Regions from separate parts of the Paenibacillus allorhizosphaerae genome, predicted to be linked through region 2. Evidence: riboswitches for the same ligand, from Rfam matches in the RefSeq annotation. Region 2 holds a riboswitch; the other holds the start of a gene.
What was found. Region 2 has a riboswitch for cobalamin ahead of ACFQI7_RS18645 (energy-coupling factor ABC transporter permease). Riboswitches for the same ligand answer to the same signal wherever they lie in the genome.
Positions count from the first base shown of each region.

Region 1 (4,421 bases), 430 kb from region 2:
AGAGCAGCTTACGAGAAAACCATCCGACGACGAATGGTCGTTAGGTCAAATGTACCTTCATTTGATTCAGGGGACGCTATATTTGCATTTGCGAAATATCGAGGCTTGCCGGGAGCAGGCTGCGGAAACCGGTGGTACGGAAAGAAAAACGGAGGCAGGCCGCCTGGTGTTTGCGCAAGGCAGCTTTCCTGGGATCCGCATTCAAGTGCCGGCCACGCCGGAATATACGCCCGCGCAGCCGGAAAGCAAGGAACAGCTGGTTGCGGGACTGAACGATGTGGTGCGGCGCATGCAGGAAGTGGAGCCCGCGCTTGCGGATATGCAGGAGAGCGGCACGAAGGCTCATCCGAGATTCGGCGACCTGAACGCGGTCGAGTGGTTTCAGTTGGTCGAGATGCACTACCGGCACCATCTGCTTCAAAAGGCGCGGTTGGAGCAATTTGTTGGTTTAAGCAGCCTGCCAGGCGAATCATCCAAGTGATATGTCGATTGGAAATATTTTTTATTTCTTCCGACTCAGGTCCAAATATAAAATGTAGTTGTACTTCGTAGCGTGTTTGATTTCGTCGGTTATAATCTCGAATACCATGTCACGGTAATAGCGGTTGGGCAGACCTGCGCGGATATCGCGATATTTCTCGACTGCGGCCAGCTCGCCGAACAGCGCTTTTTTCACGCCGTCAATGTATGAAGCCGGTTTCTCGAATGAAGTGCTTTCGAGTGCCGTAATCGTTTGGCCGGTCAAGTTTTGATAAATGGTTCTAAACATGTTGTTATGCTTCCGCTCGTCGTCCCGTATGCTTTCGATGATTTTCTTTTCTTCCTGCGTAGGAGCGATGGAAATCAGATAGTCATAAAATAATTCGTCTTCCCGTTCGCCCTGGACCGATTGTTTGATTAAGGCAAGCGCTTCTTGCAAAGATTTGTACGATTCAGGTTGAGCCTCGTTCCGGTATCCATAGTAATCCATGTCCGAAAACATAGCTCCGGTACTTGCAGGGGGGTAGGCATAAGGCACCCAAGGTTGATAAAAAGGATATTGAAGCACGCTATTCCCTCCGAACGATAGTAAATGATGAACGCAAATCCGTGATAATATATGAGAGTTTCGTTGGAAGGGCAACATGTCTAGAAAATAAAAGCCCAAAAAAGAGGGGACCGCCCCTCTTTTTGCTTTTTTTTTAAAGCGGCTTCGGGTACGGAGCGGGAACGCCATTCGATCCCAAATAAATTTGCTTTAAATCAAAAGCCGGAACTGTTTGGATTTCATCGCGTATGCGATAATCAAAAAAACGGATGGAGCGTGAATAACGATTGGAGATTGTAAAAGGCGCAAATTTGTTATTACGGTTTGTTTTGGAGTTATGCGCGCTGACTGCGCTCGGGTATTGGGGCTTTCGAACCGGAAACGGCTGGATTTTGAAAATCGCTCTAGGCATAGGAGCCCCGCTGCTTGCTGCGATCATATGGGGGCTGTTCGTATCTCCCAAAGCGACATATGATGTGGGCAACCTGGGGCGTTTGGTATTTGAGATCTTGGTTTTTGGATCGGCCGCCATTTCATTGTACTATTTCGGACAAGCCCGGCTATCGGTTATTTTTGTCATTACGGCTGTAAACAGCCGGGTGCTGATCGTCGTGTTCAAGCAATAGCCGGCGAGGCGTCTGCTTTTCTTGTAGACGAGCGTAAGCCGTCATGATAAGATAATGAAGTCATTTTCATAGTTTTAAAAAAGAGAACGGGTGGCGAGCTTGGAAGCTCGTCATAATAGGGAAACCGGTGAAAATCCGGTACGGTCGCGCCACTGTAAGCGAGGAGCCCCCGCAAGAGCCACTGTTTCGCAAGAAATGGGAAGGAAGCGGGCCAGCGTCGATGCGCAAGTCAGGAGACCTGCCTGTTCGTTAACACCCCAGGAACCTACGCGATATAGGGAGGTGTGAGATCGGCGGCTGTACCGGCTATGCTCTGGCTGCAGAAACATCGTTTTCTGCATCGGCGGCTTCGGTTTTTCGTTTCGGCATCCTATCCATACGATCGCAGGCATCTTCCATTCGGGGAGGTGCCTTTTTTGGCTTGTTCCCGGCTTAAGCAACGGTTCTATGAAAATGGGCAGTTCAGAGAGAAGAGAGGGAGAAGCGAGAACAATGGGCAAAATTAGTGCATGGAAACGTCCGTTTTATCTGCTGGTCATCGGCCTGCTGCTGTTTGCGCAGCTCGTTAGCGGCATCGGCGGCTTCGCCGGTGTTGCAGCTGCGAACGCGCTCCAGACCGATACGGGATCCGGCGAGGAGACCCGGATAATAACGGTTTCGCAAGCAATTGAGGAAGCGTCCGCGTGGGTTGCGAATCATTGGGACGTGAATAATACAGAACTGAGAGACTGGTATGTTTATACGCTTCATGCGGCAGGCAAGACGGTGCCGTCAACGGATGAGTATTTGAGTGAAGCCAAGAAGCAAGCAGCGAGGCTCGAGGTTCAAGCGAAAGTAACCGACTACGTCACATTGGCGCTAGGTGTCAAGGCGGCGGGAGGGGATCCCGTTTCTTTCGGAGGGATCAATCTCATCGAGCGGATTTACAATCATCCGCAGCTCGAAATGCAGGGAATTAACGGGGTGATTTATGCCCTTCTTGCATTGAATAACGGATCGTACCAGGTTCCGGTGAACGCAACCTGGACGCAGGATAAGCTGGTCAGCCGACTGTTGAGCAGTCAAATTCCGGATCAGGGCTGGGCACTGGACAATAGCAAGTCCGATCTGGATTTGACCGGTGCGGCGCTATGGGCGCTTGCTCCATACAAGGATCGTTCTGACGTGAAAGCGTCTGTATCGAAAGCAACGGCTTGGATCGCATCGATACAGTCGGGGAACGGCGACTTAAATTCGGAAAGCGGCATTGCCAACAGCAATACATTGGCTTATGTAATTTTAGGACTTTCCGCGCAGCAAATCGACGGAAGAACGGGAAGTTTTGATAAAATTTACGGGAATCTGCTGACCGCATTGTTCCGTAATTTTAACGCGGACGGCGGGTTTGCAGTTACAAACGGAACGTCGTCTGACAAATCTGCGACGTATCAGGGGCTGCTTGCCCTGCTTGCTTTCAATACGCTAACCGGCGGGCAAGGCGGGGAGTATGAAGTTCCCCTGCCTTCGGAAGGCAATCCGCAGCCGAAAGCATCGGTATATGTCCATATTGAACATAAGGACACGACGCTTGCGGAAGGGGATCTATCGGCCGAAACACCGCTCGAAGCGCTGCAGCTGCTGGCTGCTCAGAACAATCTCCCTGTCGAGACTTCAGACGGTTTCTTCTTCGACGTAACGAAGATCGGAACCGTATCGAAGTACGTATACGGCAGTTCATATGATTATTGGGCTTTCAATATTAAACGGGACGGAAAATGGACCAACGATTATCTTTGGAAGGACGTTAAGCTGCAAGACGGTGACGAGCTTGCCATCTTCTACGGGCCTTACGATGCTTTCAAAATGCTCGCAGACATTTCATTGGCACCCGAGGAACCTGTTGCAGGCGAACCGTTCCGCGTAAAAGTAACGCAGATCGAAAATTTATACAGTTCCCCGGCGGTCTCCGTCGCTGCTGCAGTGTATGTGCAGGTCGGAGAGCAGAAAGTATGGACGGGCGCGCAGGGCATCGCCGAATTCCCGAACGGGTATACGGCGGCGGACCAGCGGATTGTCGTTACCGGACCGCTCGTTAACGGCTATCCTACCGTGCTTCGCGGGGTCAAACGCTTAACTGCGAACGATAATCCGGGACCCGTTCCGGGAGGACCGGTGCCCCCGTCAAGAACGATTACGATCAGCGTGGCGGGCGATGATAAGCTTGGAACGATCTTGTCTTCACAGTCGCTTGACTGGCAGAGCGGAGATACGGCATTTTCCGTCCTCATTCGCGCCTTGGGGGCGGGTCGGGTACAATCGAAGGGCAGCGGCTCCAGCGCCTACGTAAGCGGAATCGACGGTTTGCGCGAATTCGATAAAGGATCGAAGAGCGGCTGGATGTACGCGGTCAATTGCTCGTTCCCGACGACAAGCGCCGGCGGCTACAAAATCAATATCGGGGACCGCGTCGACTGGCGTTATACGAAGAACGGCGGCGATGACGTGAAAGCGGCGCTGACCGAATCGTGCACGCCTCCTCCGGGTGCGGGCAATATTCAGACGAGCCCGAATGCCGCGAGCGAGCTTGAGAGCAACCTGGCTCTGATTCCGATCGGTTACGCCAACACGAGTCCGGTAGATCCGAAGGTTCAAACGGTACGTGTGCTGAACGGCAATCAAAAAATGACGGACGCAGAGAAACAAAAATTAAGGCAAACGCTGGCAGCCAACAAGGTGGCGTTGGAACGGTCCGCTTCTGCGCGGGACGCCGTCGATCTCACCGATGAGAA
Region 1 covers NZ_JBHSRV010000004.1:73,786-78,206, reverse strand. Annotated here, with positions in the region: gene ACFQI7_RS16650 (DinB family protein) at 1-481, shown strand, start outside; gene ACFQI7_RS16645 (ferritin-like domain-containing protein) at 503-1,048, opposite strand; gene ACFQI7_RS16640 (YrdB family protein) at 1,315-1,653, shown strand; cobalamin riboswitch at 1,725-1,913, shown strand; gene ACFQI7_RS16635 (S-layer homology domain-containing protein) at 2,146-4,421, shown strand, end outside.
Region 1: it holds a riboswitch for cobalamin, as region 2 does, so the genes downstream of both, ACFQI7_RS16635 (S-layer homology domain-containing protein) here and ACFQI7_RS18645 (energy-coupling factor ABC transporter permease) in region 2, are expected to answer to the same signal.

Region 2 (4,421 bases):
CGTTAAGCAAAAATAAAAAACGGTGCATGATCAGCATGATTTCAAGCACGAGGCCCGGAACACGCAATTTTTTCAGTACCTGAAACAGATCGGAGACAGGGGTCGTGACGATGACAAACGTTAAGCACGAGACGCAAGCAACAATGCGCAAGAACAAATCATCCGTCATGTACAGCCGTGCCTCGGGAATATACGCCGTCCAATGCGCGAATGAAAACAAAACGAACGTTGGCGGCATACCGGATATGTTGTCGGCGGATCGAAGCTCGATCAGCAGCGACGGCAAGCTGGCTGCGTAGAACAGGCAAGGGCCTCCGTACAATAGGGCGACGTATTTGACCGGAATCCGCGCATAGCCCACCGTCCAAACGAACAGCCAGCCGATAAGCAGCATCTGCACTATGGGATGTGCAGCATAAGACAGCGTAAATAAGACGGCTGCAAATCCGCTTTTCCACAACGGGGAGACGGCGCGCAGCTTGTTGTTGTATGAAAGCGTGTCAATGAGCCGGATCATGGCGTTTTTGATTTGGAAGATTTGCCCCGCAGCAGTCCGGCCGTATAACCGATGAAACCGGCCCCCAAGGCCGCCTGCAGAGCAAACAGCATGCTTTCCGTTTCGGCTGGCGGCTCATATAGCGAAGAGAACCACGGCGTATAGGAAGGATGCAGTGTCGTAATCAATTGCTCTGCGGCATCGTCTGCGCCCCCAAATTCGCCGCTCACAAAGAGCAGGGGAAACACAGCCAGTACGATGACGGCTGCGAGCATTAGGATGTTCTTCGTACGGTTTGTCATCATTCCCGAACCCCTTTCATTTTTCGCTGCAGCAGCGACAGTTCATGCGAGCTGTACGATTGCAGCCAGTTCCAGATCAATACGGTAAGCAGTCCTTCGCTGATCGCCAAAGGAATTTGCGTGAAAGCGAAAATGCTTGCAAATTTGGAAAACGAGGCGAAGATCCCGCCGCTTTCAGCCGGAAACGCCAAAGCAAGCTGAGCCGAAGTGACCACATACGTGGACAAATCCGCCAGCGCCGCCGCCGTAAAAATCGCCAGCTTTTGCTTTCCTGTCGATTTCATCAACGTTCTATAGACAGCATACCCGACGATCGGCCCGGCTACCGCCATGGAGAACGCGTTGGCGCCGAGCGTCGTCAGGCCGCCATGGGCGAGCAGTACGGCTTGGAACAATAACACAATCGACCCGAGCACGCTCATGGGCAGCGGGCCGAACATGACGGCTCCGAGTCCCGTTCCCGTCGGATGCGAGCTGCTTCCGGTGACGGAAGGAATTTTGAGCGCCGACAGGACGAAAGTAAAGGCGCCGGCGAGCCCGAGCATAAGCTTCAGTTCGGGCGTTTCTTTCGTAATTTTGGACAGAGCACGGAGCCCGAGGATGAAAAAAGGCACAAAAACGGCCCACCAAAAGATGGCCCATCCTACGGGAAGAAACCCTTCCATAATGTGCATCGCATAGGCCGATTGCGGTTCGTTGGCGATAAAGTACAGTGTAAATCCTAGAATGAGGAGCAGCGAGCGGCCCCATTTTTTTTCTTTCATGTCCCTTAACCCTCCTTATTTGATTGACGGTAATACAAAAAAACCAATCCGTCTGGATTGGTTATGGGTACGTATCGTCGGACGACAAAAATAAAGGCAAGCGTCGCTTCACTGTTCGTACACCTTTCCTTTCCGCGAAGGTTGTGTTGGTGCGTAAATGAGGTAGGTCTCCTGGCTCCCGGATCAGCGCTTTCTCCCGTCTTCCCCGATCGGCTGATCGAGTGACGTCTTGGGAGAAACTCCCCGGTTACAGTGGCGGGACCGCTCGGGATTTGCACCCGATTCCCTGTTACCCCTTGTCTTCACAAGGGCACCTCATTTAATGAATCTATGAAATTATGAATTATGCCGCGCCACCTATACGGATCGGAGTCTATCGGATCATGGCGTCGACGTTATTCTACCAAAATGGTTTTCAATAGACAACACCCAGATGGAGTGCTATAGTTACATGTAGAAAACTGAATAAACGATCATTTAGGTGCCGCTTTGCAACCATTGGGATGTAATTCGGCTTAAAAGGGAAGACCGGTTTAAGCCGGCACGGACCCGCCACTGTGAAGAGTATCGATTTTTTTTGGAAAATCGGTAACGTTTTTGCAACGAGTCACTGGAGAAATCTGGGAAGACGCAAAAACGGATGCTCGAAGTCAGGAGACCTGCCTATTTGAGACACTGTTACCTACGGGAGTTAGGGTGGTGTTGGAAAACGTGCCCCTCGTTTGGGATGCTGACGGTTTGATCGCCGCTCGGTTTCCAAGCGCATTTTTGTTGTTTAGCAGGCGGAGCATTTCTGACACATGTTGTCGGAAATGCTTTTTTTGTTGTTTTACAGCCGGTTTCGGCAAAATTTGAAAATCGCCGCTGTTCGTTCGCGAAACAAAGACGGCGGCGCCGACGATCCTGGTTGCCAATGAAACGGATAGAGGTGAAGGGTATGGGAGACAAAGGGAAGCTGCTCATTATCGGATTCGGCCCTGGCGCCTTCGAGCATATTACCGAACGGGCAAGAGCCGCAATCGAAGAAAGCGAAGTGGTGATCGGATACAACACTTACGTCGATCTCATCCGCGGGCTGTTGACGGATCAGGAGATTGTGCGGACCGGCATGACGGAGGAAGTGAGCCGTGCGCAGGAAGCGGTAAGGCAAGCGGAGAGAGGCCGCAAAGTAGCCGTTATTTCAAGCGGCGACGCGGGTGTGTACGGCATGGCCGGTTTAGTATACGAGGTGTTGATCGGCCAGGAGTGGAATCCGTCAACCGGCGTCGAAGTGGAAGTGATCCCGGGTGTTTCGGCGATCAATTCGTGCGCCTCGCTGCTCGGCGCGCCGGTGATGCACGATGCGTGCACGATCAGCTTGAGCGATCATTTGACCCCGTGGGAGATGATCGCCCGCCGGGTGGAAGCGGCCGCTTCCGCAGACTTTGTCATTGCCCTGTACAATCCGCGCAGCGGGAGACGGACGCGGCAAATTGTAGAGACGCAGCGGATATTGCTGAAATACCGGGCGCCGGATACGCCGGTGGGCCTCGTCAAAAGCGCGTACCGCGACCGCGAGCAGGTGATTGTAACGACGCTGGGCAAGATGCTGGAGCATGACATCGGGATGTTGACGACGGTGATCATCGGCAATTCGGCGACGTTCGTATATCACGGCAAAATCATTACGCCGCGCGGATATCAGCGCAAATATACGCTCGATTCGCTGGAACAGCCGCTGAAGCCGCATGAACGGCTTCGTCCGGAAGCCGAGCCTTGGTCGCTGCATGCGTCCGAAGGGACGGAAGACTGGGAGAGCGAGGAAGAGGAGCTTGCGGAGGCTGAAACGGCGGCGGGGCGGCCGCGTGGAGCAGTCCCTGCCGAGCCATCTGCCGATAAGGTACGGAATCATCCGGCAGCGCTTGCGATGCAGGCGCTCAGCGCTTTGAAGGCGGCGGGCGTTGTATCGGACGGCGGTGTGGCTGAAGCTGATCGCGGCATTGGCGTGAGAAAAACAAAGCCAGTTGCCATCTTCGAAGCGGGCGTTTCGCCGGGCATCGCGAACAAAAAGTTCAGCGCAAGGCAGATGGCCGTTTTGGCCGAAATGGCCGGGGAGACGGGGGAACTTGAATATACCCCCAACCACCAGATCATCATGCGCGTGCAAACGGAAGATCCATCCGAGCTGGTTAACCGCCTGAAGCAGGAAAAGCTGCTCGTGTTCCCGATCGGCGATGTCGCGCAAATCAAAGCGTGCGACTTTTGCAATCTAGAGAAGGACAGCGCGATTCCCGTTGCCGAGCGGCTGAATGTGCTCGTGGGCGGGATGAAGGCGCCGAAGGAATTGATGATCGGCGTGAACGGCTGCGGGATGGCGTGCTACGGTGCGGTGCTGGAAGATATCGGGATCGTGCACCGGAGCGGCGCGTACGATTTATTTCTCGGCGGCAAAAAGATCGGGCGCAACGCGCACCCGGCGCAGCTCGTTGCAGAGGGGATCTCGGCGGAAGACATCGTACCCGCGGTGGAGCGAATTTATAAGCAGTACGCGGAGCAAGGGCATCCGAACGAACGGTTCCATAAATTTTTCAAGCGCGTAGGCGTGGTTGGAGGCTTCCAGCACCGGGAGCACGCGCCGCAAGTGGAAGTAAACGCCGTATGCGGCGATTGATACGGGGGAGATTGAGAAATGGAAGCGATATTGTTAGTCGGCCACGGGAGCCGCGATCCCGAGGGGAATGAAGAACTGCTGCAATTTGCCGGGACGGTTCGCCGGATGGCGCCGGAGTACGTCATTGAAACCTGCTTTTTGGAGTTCGCTGCGCCGAATATCATGCAGGGCATCGACCGCTGCGTAGGCCAAGGAGCATCGAGGGTCGT
Region 2 covers NZ_JBHSRV010000004.1:504,736-509,156, reverse strand. Annotated here, with positions in the region: gene cbiQ (cobalt ECF transporter T component CbiQ) at 1-517, opposite strand, end outside; gene ACFQI7_RS18650 (energy-coupling factor ABC transporter substrate-binding protein) at 514-798, opposite strand; gene ACFQI7_RS18645 (energy-coupling factor ABC transporter permease) at 798-1,562, opposite strand; cobalamin riboswitch at 1,707-1,895, opposite strand; cobalamin riboswitch at 2,025-2,243, shown strand; gene cobJ (precorrin-3B C(17)-methyltransferase) at 2,500-4,212, shown strand; gene ACFQI7_RS18635 (sirohydrochlorin chelatase) at 4,231-4,421, shown strand, end outside.